Pelodictyon luteolum DSM 273: one gene and its partner. Each later gene encodes a partner of the first gene's protein in a complex. Links are inferred from orthologs where the notes say so. Each region holds a gene or a part of one and is shown on either strand. Other genes may lie near its edges.

What was found. Proteins that work in one complex are often made in the same cells at the same time.
Region 2: the proteins of hisH (region 1) and hisF are in contact, whole or in part, in a crystal structure (PDB 6RU0), measured with the Thermotoga maritima proteins. The link is inferred for Pelodictyon luteolum DSM 273 from one-to-one orthologs. Residues at the interface, in WP_004080484.1 of Thermotoga maritima: Asn15, Arg18, Arg22, Arg117, Leu118, Pro119, His120, Met121, Gly122, Trp123, Asn124, Asn134, Gly135, Tyr136, Tyr138, Val140, Tyr158, Glu180, Lys181, Ser182, Ser183, Lys184, Ile185; in WP_004080486.1 of Thermotoga maritima: Met1, Leu2, Ala3, Arg5, Ser40, Glu41, Asp45, Glu46, Ala70, Glu71, Ile73, Asp74, Ile75, Pro76, Phe77, Asp98, Lys99, Ser122, Gln123, Glu161, Thr195, Leu196, Asn247, Arg249, Glu251.

Annotation. Positions count from the first base shown.
Region 1 is NC_007512.1:1,896,401-1,902,625, forward strand. The notes cover bases 193-3,101. They hold hisH (imidazole glycerol phosphate synthase subunit HisH), read right to left. Parts: upstream 1,996-3,101; coding sequence 1,390-1,995; downstream 193-1,389. Other genes in these bases: scpB (SMC-Scp complex subunit ScpB), read right to left, coding at 193-533; hisA (1-(5-phosphoribosyl)-5-[(5-phosphoribosylamino)methylideneamino]imidazole-4-carboxamide isomerase), read right to left, coding at 577-1,347; PLUT_RS08740 (sulfide/dihydroorotate dehydrogenase-like FAD/NAD-binding protein), read left to right, coding at 2,141-2,986; gltA (NADPH-dependent glutamate synthase), read left to right, coding at 3,040-3,101. Also shown: more of scpB, read right to left, coding at 1-192; more of gltA, read left to right, coding at 3,102-4,491; PLUT_RS08750 (AEC family transporter), read right to left, coding at 4,502-5,407; PLUT_RS08755 (efflux RND transporter periplasmic adaptor subunit), read right to left, coding at 5,432-6,225. UniProt on the Escherichia coli protein: IGPS catalyzes the conversion of PRFAR and glutamine to IGP, AICAR and glutamate. The HisH subunit catalyzes the hydrolysis of glutamine to glutamate and ammonia as part of the synthesis of IGP and AICAR.
Region 2 is NC_007512.1:1,705,577-1,710,976, forward strand. The notes cover bases 1-2,860. They hold hisF (imidazole glycerol phosphate synthase subunit HisF), read left to right. Parts: upstream 1-982; coding sequence 983-1,738; downstream 1,739-2,860. Other genes in these bases: PLUT_RS07850 (NAD(P)/FAD-dependent oxidoreductase), read right to left, coding at 1-467; PLUT_RS07855 (hypothetical protein), read right to left, coding at 484-837; PLUT_RS07865 (CIA30 family protein), read right to left, coding at 1,728-2,252; PLUT_RS07870 (YqhA family protein), read left to right, coding at 2,425-2,860. Also shown: more of PLUT_RS07870, read left to right, coding at 2,861-2,904; magnesium/cobalt transporter CorA, read right to left, coding at 2,921-3,988; PLUT_RS07880 (phosphoketolase family protein), read right to left, coding at 4,045-5,400.

The sequences.
Region 1 (6,225 bases):
TCGCGGAGGATCTCCTTGATCTCGCGAAGTTTCGGCAGGTCTTTTGCTGATGAAAGATGAAACAGGTCGAGGAACTCTTTCGTGGTTCCATACTGCAGGGGCTTGCCGGGGGAATCGGCACGGCCCCGCACTTCGATGAGCTCGCGCTCCAGAAGGCGGTCTATGGCATAATCGGGGCTCACCCCCCGGATCTCCTGTATGGAGCTTTTTGTCACCGGCTGGTGGTAGGCGATGACGGAGAGCACTTCGAGAATGGAACGCGACAGACGGCGCCGGATTTTTGGCGACTCAAGCTTCCTCAGCAACTCCGCATACTCCTCCCTCGAAAGGAACCGGTAGCCGCCGGCGAGCCGGTGGATATGGAAGGTTCGCCCCGTTTCCAGATACTCGGCATTCAGCCGCTCAATGATCTCCTGCAGCTCGCCCGAGTCGAGGGAGGTACCGGTCACCTGCCGTATGGTCTGCAGGGTCACCGCCTCCTCGGAGGCGAAGATCACCGCTTCGATCTGTTGCTGCAACGCGAGTTCCTGCATCTCTCTCGGGGGGAATGCTTCGGTTGGGGGAACGGCTGCGGAACTACCTCTTGCGGGCCGTCGAAAAGTTGTGGTCGAGGCAGATGCCCTCTTCGAAATTATACCAGAGTTCCTGGCACGGGAAATTGCACTCGTAAAAGGCTTTTCCGATAATGACCGAATCGACTCCGCAGTACTGCAGACCGGCAAGGCGCCGGAGGTCCTCGGAATTGGTCACGCCGCCCGAGGCAGTCACCTTCATGCCTGCCAGTTCGGCAAAGCGCCTGGTGGTCTCGTAACCGACACCCTGGAGCATACCGTCGCGCGTGATGTCGGTGTAGATGATGCGCTCGATGCCCATGTCCTTCATCCTCTGGGCCAGCTCGAAGTCCTTCAGATTGGCGCTCTCGGTCCAACCCTTGATCTTCGGCACGCCGTTCACGGCATCGATGCCGACAACGATCTTCGATGCGCGCCAGGTTTTCATGAGTTCGCGAACCAGTTCGGGGTTCGTCACAGCCGCAGAGCCGATGACTACCCGTCCGACCCCCATATCGAGGTAGCGCTTCACATCATCGGCAGAACGTATGCCGCCGCCGACCTGGACGGGAATATCGAGTTCTTCGACAATCTGGCGGATGCGTTCAAAATTGACCATCTCGCCTGTCAGGGCAGCGTCGAGGTCGACGATATGGAGCATCTTGGCGTTCTGCTTGCGCCAGATGATGGCCATGTCAAGCGGATTGTCAAGGTAGATCTTCTGCTGGCTGAAATCGCCTCTCGTCAGCCTGACGCACTTTCCGTCCTTTATGTCTATAGCGGGAATAATCAGCATGGCGGGTCGCAGCAATACATAGGTTAAAAAGGGGAGCAGATGCTAGCACTCCGCGAAATTCCGAAGCACCTGCAAACCAGCTTCGGAGCTCTTTTCGGGGTGAAACTGCACCGCAAAAATACCATTTTTTTCAATGGCTGAACAAAAGTTTTTTCCCGCGAACCAGGTCGTCGAGGCAATGCTCGAGGCCTCCAGAGGATCGCAGTAGTATGAGTGTACGAAATAGAAGAAGGAGTGGTCCGCAATGCCCCGGAAGAGGACGCTCTCCTGCTTGAGGTCGATGGAGTTCCATCCGATCTGGGGAATCTTGTCAGAGTCGCTCTGGAAATGGCGGACACTGCCCGGAATGAGACCGAGGCCGCGGTGCGAACCCATCTCTTCGCTATCGGAGAGCATGAGCTGCATACCGAGGCAGATGCCGAAAAGATGGCCGCCTTTGTCAACATGCTCAGAAAGGGCATCAGTGAACCCCAGACGGTCGAGCGCCTCGATGGCCTGACCAAATGCACCGACACCCGGAAGCACGACCTTTCTGCAGCCGGCCATTTTGGCGGGATCGCTGCTGACGGTTGCCGGAATGCCGAGATAATCGAAGGCCTTCTGCACCGAACGGAGGTTACCGGCGCCGTAATCAGCTATAAACACCATGTGCACGCGATCCCCGGGAAGGGCGGCAGGAGCCGCTGTCCAACCCCATTTTTTAATTCAATTTTTAATCCGTATTATGTTAGCTTTTGCGCCCCGCCGAAAAAAAGTACCGGACTCCATAAACCCATACGAAACCGACGAACCAATGTATAGAATTGTTTCCTCAATTTTCTTAGCTGAAAATATCAAAAAATTGGAAATTGAGGCGCCGAGGATCGCCAAAAAGAGAAAAGCCGGTCAGTTTATTATGTTGCGCGTCACCTCGCATGGAGAACGGGTCCCCTTGACCATTGCCGGTTCAGACCCCGAAAAGGGCACCATCACCCTCATCGTCCAGGGAATGGGGAAGTCCACCAGGGAACTCAATATGCTGGAGGCCGGAAAATCGATCGCTGACATCGTCGGTCCCCTCGGCACACCGTCTCACATTGAGAACTTCGGAACGGCAGTCAGCATCGGAGGCGGCGTCGGCACCGCCATTGCCTACCCGACCGCAGTCGCCCTCAAAGAGGCGGGCAACCACGTCATCACGATCAACGGAGCCCGTTCGAAAGATCTCGTCATCCTCGAAAATGAGATGAAGGAAGTCTCGGACGAAGCCTACATCACCACCGATGACGGCTCGTACGGCTTCCACGGCTTCGTCACCCAGAAACTGCAGGAGCTCATCGACTCCGGCCGCAAGATCGACTATGTACTTGCCATCGGCCCCATCCCGATGATGAAGGCCATAGCCGAAGTTACCCGCCCTTACGGCATAAAGACCGTTGTCAGCCTCAACCCCATCATGGTCGACGGCACCGGCATGTGCGGCGGCTGCAGGGTCACGGTAAAGGATGAGATCAAGTTCGCCTGCGTCGACGGACCGGAGTTCGATGCCCATGAGGTTGACTTCACCAACCTCGCCGACCGCAACAGAATCTACCTCTCTGAAGAGAAAGAGTCGGCTGAAGGCACAAGCCACCGCTGCCATCTGCACATGGATAAGTAACCCGGACGGCAATAACGGCAGAGCGCTCAATCATTTTCCAACAGAACACACCTATGGACGCAAAACATATCACGAACAAAGAACGCCTGGCCATTCCCCGCCAGCCGATGCCGGCGCAGGACCCCAAGGTCCGTAGCACCAACTTTCGCGAAGTCAACCTCGGCTACACCCCTGAACTTGCCCAGCAGGAAGCGCTCCGCTGCATCCAGTGCAAGGACCCCGTCTGCATCCAGGGATGCCCGGTGAACATCAAGATCGACGAATTCATACAGCTGGTCGCCGACGGCGACTTCCTTGGTGCAGCCAGAAAAGTCAAAGAAGACAACGTCCTTCCCGCCGTCTGCGGCAGGGTCTGCCCGCAGGAGGACCAGTGCGAAAAGGCCTGCGTCATCGGCAAGAAACACGCGCCTGTTGCCATCGGCAACCTCGAGCGCTTCGTCGCCGACTGGGAGCGGGAGCACGGTGAACCGGATCTTCCCGCCATCAAGGCACCGACAGGCAAGAAAGTCGCCGTCATCGGCAGCGGCCCTGCAGGACTTTCCTGCGCAAACGACCTGATCCGCCAGGGCCACCGGGTGGTGGTGTTCGAAGCGCTCCACGAACTCGGCGGCGTGCTCATGTACGGCGTCCCTGAGTTCCGCCTTCCCAAAGAAATCGTGAAAACGGAAATTGAGGGGCTCAAGAAAATGGGCGTGGAATTCCAGACCGACGTGGTTGTCGGCCGTTCAGTCACCATCGACGAACTGATTGAGGAAGAGGGCTTCGATGCCGTCTTCATCGGCGTCGGCGCAGGACTTCCCTGGTTCATGGGCATCCCCGGCGAAAACCTCGTCGGCGTGCTTGCGGCCAATGAGTTCCTCACCCGCGTCAACCTCATGAAGGCCTATGACTTCCCCGCCGGCAGCGACACTCCGGTGTTCGACTGCAGGGGCAAGAACGTCGCAGTCTTCGGCGGAGGCAACACCGCGATGGACGCGGTCCGCACCGCAAAAAGGCTCGGAGCCGAACACGCCTACATCGTCTACCGCCGTTCGGAAGCCGAGATGCCTGCGCGGGTCGAGGAGATCCACCATGCGAAGGAAGAGGGCATCGAGTTCCTCCTTCTCATGAACCCGCTTGAGTTCCTCGGCAACGACCGCCACTGGCTGACCGGCGTGAAATGCATCAAGATGGAGCTCGGCGAACCCGATGATTCCGGCCGCCGCCGCCCCGTTCCTGTAGAGGGCTCCGAGTTCGTCCTTCCGCTCGACATGGCAGTCATCTCCATCGGCAACGGCTCGAACCCGCTCATCAAGCAGACCACTCCCGACATCGAGGTCAGCAAGCGCGACACCATCATCGTCGACATCAACACCATGGCGACCTCAAAAGAGAACGTCTATGCCGGCGGCGACATCGTCACCGGCGGCGCCACCGTCATCCTCGCCATGGGCGCAGGGCGTACGGCTGCCAAAGCTATCCACGATAAGCTCATGGGTACGGAAGTAAACCACAACGAGTGGTAACCCACCCAGATCAGACGTTTCCGAGAAGCATACTCCAGAGAGCCAGCGTCACAAAGGAAAAAATGATGCCAAGAGCAACCATCAACCCGGCAAGCGGCGGGTTGATGTCATGCTCTGCGGCAATGATGCCAGCGGTTATCATCGGCGGCATCGCTGCTTCGAACAGCATCACCTCCACCCCCGGACCGCGCACCCCGACAATCCCCAGATAGAACACTGCGAGCACAAGCGGCGCAAGCACCAGCTTGAAGCCGAGGCCGAGCGAGAGGTTCCGCCCGTTTCCCTCGAGATGACCGGGACGGAACGCAAACCCTACCGAAAAAAGCGCCAGCGGCGCAAGCGTGTCGCCAAGGCGGCCGAGCACGGCAACCAGCCATGCCGGATAGACAACGGGCATGAGGAAGAGCGCCAGAAGGAGCGCGATGAACGGCGGAAAGATGATGATGCGCTTCAGGATGGCCGGAATTGAAGGGCGCCCCTCTGAATAGATGCCGGCAACCGTGATGCCGAGGGTCGAGAGCACCATGAACGAACCAAGCTGGTCGACGATGATGCCGTGGGCAATGCCTTCACGTCCGTAGAATGCCTCGATCATCGGAAGGCCCAGAAACGAGGTATTGCCGAGCCCGCCGGTCAGGATGAGGGCGCCGACCGTTTTCCGGGGTAGGCGGAGTGCTTTGCCGGCAACGAGAAAAAACGCCGCTGCGAGCATGAAATGCAGCCATGGCATCGAGGCCAGAACGGCGACATCCCCCGTAAGCCGGAGGTCGTGCACATAGAGCAGGGTCAGCGCCGGAAGCGACACATGGATGATGAAGCTGTTGAAGACGGAGGAAGTATCGGCAGGCATGCGGCCGAGCTTTCTGGCGGCTATGCCCAGAAGGAAGCAGATGATGATGAGCGTCAGGTTATGCAACGGGCTCGCGGGATGGGATGCATTCTAGGATTTCGGGCTGGCTGGCACATGCGCCACCATCCCCTCGCGGAACCGATCTTCGGGAACCGATGCCACCAGGTCACCATCCTTGAGTCCCTCGAGCACTTCAACATAGGTGAGGTCCGAGGCCCCGATCCGGATCGGCTGCTTCCTCAGCCGGCCCTCATCGAGTTTCCACACATAGCTGTCGGCACCATCCCGGAACACTGAGCCTTTCGGAACGAGGAGCGCTTTTTGTTTGACGTTGTATATGATGTTGGCCGTCGCCGTCATGCCCCCCTGCACCGCGCCCTTCGGCATGTCGGCTACAAGATAGATCTTCGAGGTTTTCGTCACCCTGTCCGTCATCGGCACCACTCTGGACACTGAAGCCGAAAAACGGCGCTCGGGGTATGCATCGAACACCACTGCCGCCTTCTGGCCAGGCCGGATCCGCGGAACATCGAGTTCATCGATTTCGACAACGACCGCGTACCCGCTGGTGTCGACCACCGTTGCCACAAGGGTACCCGAAGAGACATAATCGCCCGTCTTCACGTCCTGCAGGGTCAGCACTCCCCTGAACGGGGCGCGAACTGTCAGTTTTTTCAGGTCATCTTCGACCATTTTCAGCCGGAACTCCTTCTGGCTCTTAAGCTCACGGGCCTGCACCCGGACTTTTTCCGCCCGGTCGAAATCCTGGCGCGAGACGGCGCCCTCCCGGAACAGGTTCTCTTTTCGTGAAAAATCCAGCTCGGCATCCTTCATGGCGGCCTCCTGTTCCCTCAGGGCGGCCCGGGCCTCCTTTACGGCAAACT
Region 2 (5,400 bases), 190 kb from region 1 along the record:
GCCCGGTTTTTCACGGCATAAAAAACCGAGCGGTCTTCGAGCGGGGAAATGTTGCCGAGCTGCGGCAGCTTGCGCGGTGAAAACGCCCCGAGCCCGGCAGCTAGCAGCAGCGCCCTTGAGACAAAGGTCCTGCCGGAGGCGGTCACGACCTGAAAATCCCCGTTTTCGAGCTTCCTGTAGCTAATCACTGTTTCACCCAGAATCACCTCTGGCCCGTACCGTTCGGTCTGCTTCCAGAGGCTGTCGACCAGCCCTGCGGCTGGGACTTCAGGGAAACCTGCGACATCGTAAATGTGCTTTTCGGGGTACAGCGCCGAAAGCTGACCTCCGAGCTGCGGCATGCTTTCGATGATCCTGCAGCTGATATTGTTCATGCCGCACTGGAATGCGGCGAAAATGCCCGTGGGCCCCCCACCGATGATGGTGAGGTCCAGTATGCCGTCGGGAGAAACGCGTTGTAGTGTCATTGGGATGAAGCCCGGGTTACTGATTTGCTGCACCGGCATCTCCCGAACCGCCGGTTCGGGATTTTTTCAGATAGATCATTCCTTCCGGATCAACCATCCCGTAGAGGATGGTGATCAGATGTTCCCCTTCATCCAGTTCGTGGATTTCGACATGTTCGGCATCCCGCTTCGGGACCTGGCTGCCGGCGTTGTCCCTGAAATAAAAAACCGCACGTACGCCTCCGTGGGGAGTTTCACCCACGAACTCATAGTTGCCGTCTTCAAGTTCCAGAAGCGCACAGCCGGGAGTACCCGCCGCAATGGGGCAGGAGGCACACTGGGAGTAAAAACCCTCCACAGGTTCGGCAAAATCACAGACAGGGAATTTCATAACGGGGTTCTTTCATTTTTCTTCAGCTGGATTGGGTGCCAGCAAATATAATATTTACATTGCTTTTTTTACTGTCGCAGGCCTCCATCAAGGGGGTTTTCCTGCCGACGGTCTTCATTCATAAGATTCTGGAGTTTTTCAAGGGATGCTGGCAAAACGGATCATCCCCTGCCTTGATGTGCGCGACGGCAGGGTTGTAAAGGGCATAAATTTCGAGGGGCTGAGGGATGCGGGCTCGATTCTCGAGCAGGCGCGCTTCTACAACAATGAGCTGGCCGACGAACTGGTTTTCCTCGACATTTCCGCTTCGCTGGAATCACGCAGAACAACGCTGGAGGAGGTGCTGAAAGTTTCCGGAGAGGTTTTCATCCCCCTGACCGTCGGCGGCGGAATCAACTCCGTGGAGCGGGCCCGGGAGGTCTTCCTCCACGGGGCCGACAAGGTATCGGTCAACACCGCTGCCGTCAAGGAACCGGAGCTGATCTCGCGCATCGCCGAAAAGTACGGTTCGCAGGCGGTTGTGGTAGCCATTGACATCAAGAAGGTCGACGGCCGCTACATCGTACACACCCATTCAGGCAAACAGCCGACAGCGTATGAAGCGCTTGAATGGGCGCTGAAAGTACAGGAACTCGGCGCAGGGGAGATCCTGCTGACGAGCATGGACCGTGACGGCACCAAAGAGGGTTACGACAACGACAGCCTCGCCCTCATCTCCACTGCGGTGCATATCCCGGTCATCGCCTCGGGAGGAGCAGGCTCACTCGAACATCTCTATGACGGCTTCACCAAAGGTCACGCCGATGCGGCCCTGGCCGCCTCTATTTTCCATTTCCGGCAGCACTCCATCCGCGAAGCCAAACAGTACCTACGGGACCGGGGCATCACCGTCAGGCTTTGAGTGCGTCCGGCTCAGGGCCATAGGCACGTATCGATTTGATCTCAAGACGGAACGCACCGGAGTGCTCCTTCGAAATAAGTACTCCGATCTGCACGATCGAAGCAAGCTCAAGGGGCTCAGCATCCTCTATCACCCTCCCGCGGAATGATGCCGTAAACGCATTGAACGGCAGGTCGACCTCCTGCCACCCTCCGGCAACCGTCTGGAAATCGCTCCGGTAAACGATGCCGTCGTACCGGTCATCGTTACGGATCCGGAAACTGTATCTCCGTCCGTCTCCTTTGACGAGCAGCCGGATGCCCAGGAACCCCCTGAAATCGCGCTCTTTGAGGAATGTCCGGACGGAGGCGAATCCCCCGCTGTTGCGCGTGGAAAGCACTCCCTCGAAAACACCCGCCCCATCATCACCGCGTTGGAAACGGCTCTCTGAAACCCCGCCCATCACCTCATCATCCACGCTGTGCCACTTCAGGCATTGAGGGTTCGTAAAATCGCAAATTACCCGTTCCTGCATGCAATTGCTGATTGAGGTTATTGAGCTGTTATAGAAATATTATCGATGCGATATTCTGCGCCATGCCGCAGCTTGAATCTCTCCTGCTCTTGAAGATTCTTAGGAATAGTAGGGCGCACATTTGTATTTTCACAGGAATAACAACGGCGAACTGCCACCAAACGATCCCGCAATGCACCCGATACTGTCCGCCACCCGCTACCTTGTGCTCATAGCCGTCGCATCACTGTTTGCCGGCACCATAACGATCCTCGTCTATGGAACCCTCTCAGTAGGAAGCCTCATCCTTGACGCACTCTCTTCAGGCACGATTTCGCCGAAAGGAGGAAAAAACCTGGTGCTCGGCTTTATCGAGAACGCTGATCTTTTTCTCGTTGCAACAGCCCTCTACATCATGGCGCTCGGCCTCTACGAACTGTTCATCGACGACACCGTCCCCATGCCCGAATGGCTGCAGATCCATACCCTTGACGACCTCAAGGACAAGCTGGTCGGGGTGATTGTGGTCGTGATGGCGGTACTCTTCCTCGGCCATGCGGTGACGTGGCACGGCGAAAGCACAATTCTCTACCTCGGAGGCGCCATCGGAGCCGTCATCGCCAGTCTGGCCCTCTTCAACGGGCAGAAAAAAAAGAAGGACCCGAAACCCTGAAGGACTATCTTCTGACCTAGAACCACTTCCTCGTCCTGAAAAAAAGGATCATACCGATGAAAATCGAGCCCATGAGCCCGAGGACCCCGAAGTAACCCCACGGCCATCCCAGCTCGGGCATGTAGCGGAAGTTCATGCCGTAGACTCCGGCGATGAAGGACAGCGGCATAAACACGGTAGCGATGATGGTGAGCACCTTCATGATCTCGTTCATCCGGTTGTTTGCGATGGCAAGCCACGTGTCGTACATCCCGATGACGATGTCGCGATAGGTCTCAACGGTCTCGATGACAAGGACGATATTGTCGAGGATGTCCCTGAAAAACGGCCGGGTCGCCTCGTCGTCGATCACCCGGTACCGGTCGCGGCCGATGCTGCTGATGATTTCACGGAGGGGCCAGACTGACTTTCGCAGGAGGATCAGTTCCTTTTTCAGGGTGTACATCGCCGGCAGCGATCCACTGCCGACCGTATCGGTCAGTTCGTCGTCCAGCGTTTCAATCCGGTTCTCGAACTGCTCGAGAACCGTGAAGTAACTGTCGACTACCGAGTCGACGATGGCATAAGCCAGATAATCCGCGCCCTTTTTCCGGACATTGGTGCCGGGGTTTTCCAGCCGCTCATAGAGCGATTGGAACAGCAGGCCCGGGCGTTCACGGAAACTCAGTACGAACCCTTCCCCGATGACCAGTCCCAGCTGCTCTTCCGACACATCACCACCATCGCCTTCAAGCTCCAGCGTCTTGAGCACAAGAAAGAGATAGCGATCGAAATCCTCGATTTTCGGCCGCTGCAGGGTATGCAGGATATCTTCCAGCGTCAGGGGATGAAGGCCGAAGAGCGTGCCTGCCTCCTCGACCAGCCCGACATCGTGCAGTCCATCGATGTTCACCCAGAGCACCTCGCCCTCCCGACGGAGCGCCACGGCCTCCCGGATGGTCCCGGCAGAGGCGCGCCGGACGGACTCCTGGCTGTAGCTGAATACGGTGATTGCCGGATCCTGCATTTTCCGCCCTCCGGTATGCACAAGCGATCCCGGGGCCGTACCGAGAGTGCCGGCCATACCGCTCATGACCTTTTTCATCGGCCGCCGCAGGGCAGTGGCTCTGGCTGGTTGACATTGTTTTTTTCGAGCATGCTTCATAAGCCATCGGTTGAGGGTTTCAGGGTACGGGTCCACTGCCAGTTGCGGACTTCGGGCAGGTCTTCACCGTGGGTACGGATATACTCATTATGGGCGATCAGCATGTCACGCACATACTGCTTCACATAGGCCGCTTTCTGACGAAGCCGCGGCACCCGCTCCACCACGTCGGCCACCAGATGGAACCGGTCGAGATCGTTGCGTACGACCATATCGAAAGGGGTGCTCGTGGTCCCCTCCTCCTTGTATCCGCGCACATGAAGGTTGTAGTGGTTGGTCCGGCGGTAGGTCAGCCGGTGGATGAGCCACGGGTATCCGTGATACGCAAAGATGATCGGACGGTCAATGGTGAAGATGTCATCGAAGTCCCTGTCCTTCAGGCCGTGGGGGTGTTCTTCCGGCGGCTGCAGGGTCATGAGATCGACGATGTTGACCACCCTGATCTTCAGATCCGGGATTTTCTCCCTGAGGATGTCTACCGCCGCAAGAGTCTCAAGGGTTGGGACGTCACCAGCACAAGCCATCACCACGTCGGGGTCGCCGTCCAGGGTATCGCTGGACGCCCACTCCCAGATTCCGATGCCGCAGGTGCAGTGACGGACGGCCGATTCCATGTCCAGCCACTGCCAGGATGGCTGCTTGCCGGCAACGATGACGTTGATGTAATCGCGCGAACGGAGGCAGTGGTCGGTGACGGAAAGCAGGGTATTGGCATCCGGCGGCAGGTAGACGCGTATCACATCGGCCTTCTTGTTGACCACATGGTCGATGAATCCGGGGTCCTGATGGGAAAAACCGTTATGATCCTGGCGCCATACGTGCGAGGTGAGAAGATAGTTGAGCGAAGCAATAGGCCGCCGCCAGGGGATTTCCTGCTTGCATACTTTCAGCCACTTTGCATGCTGGTTGAACATCGAATCGACGATGTGGATGAATGCCTCATAGCAGGAAAAGAATCCATGCCGACCCGTCAGGAGGTACCCCTCGAGCCACCCCTGGCAGGTATGTTCCGAGAGGATCTCCATGACACGCCCGTCCGGCGCCAGATGGTCATCATAATCCATGACCTCATCCATCCAGGTCCTGTCAGTCACCTCGAACAGGAAGCCAAGGCGGTTCGAGGCCGTCTCGTCAGGGCCGAAAACCCGGAAATTGGCCGCCGCCATATTCTCCTTCATGACATCGCGAAGGAACGCCCCCGCAACCCTTGTGGCCTCCGCCTCGACAGCACCGGGAGATGGCACCATGACGGCGAAGTCACGGAAATCATGCATCATGAGATCTCTCAATAGCAGCCCGCCGTTGGCGTGCGGGTTGTCACCCATCCGCCGCTTTCCCTTCGGCGCAAGTGC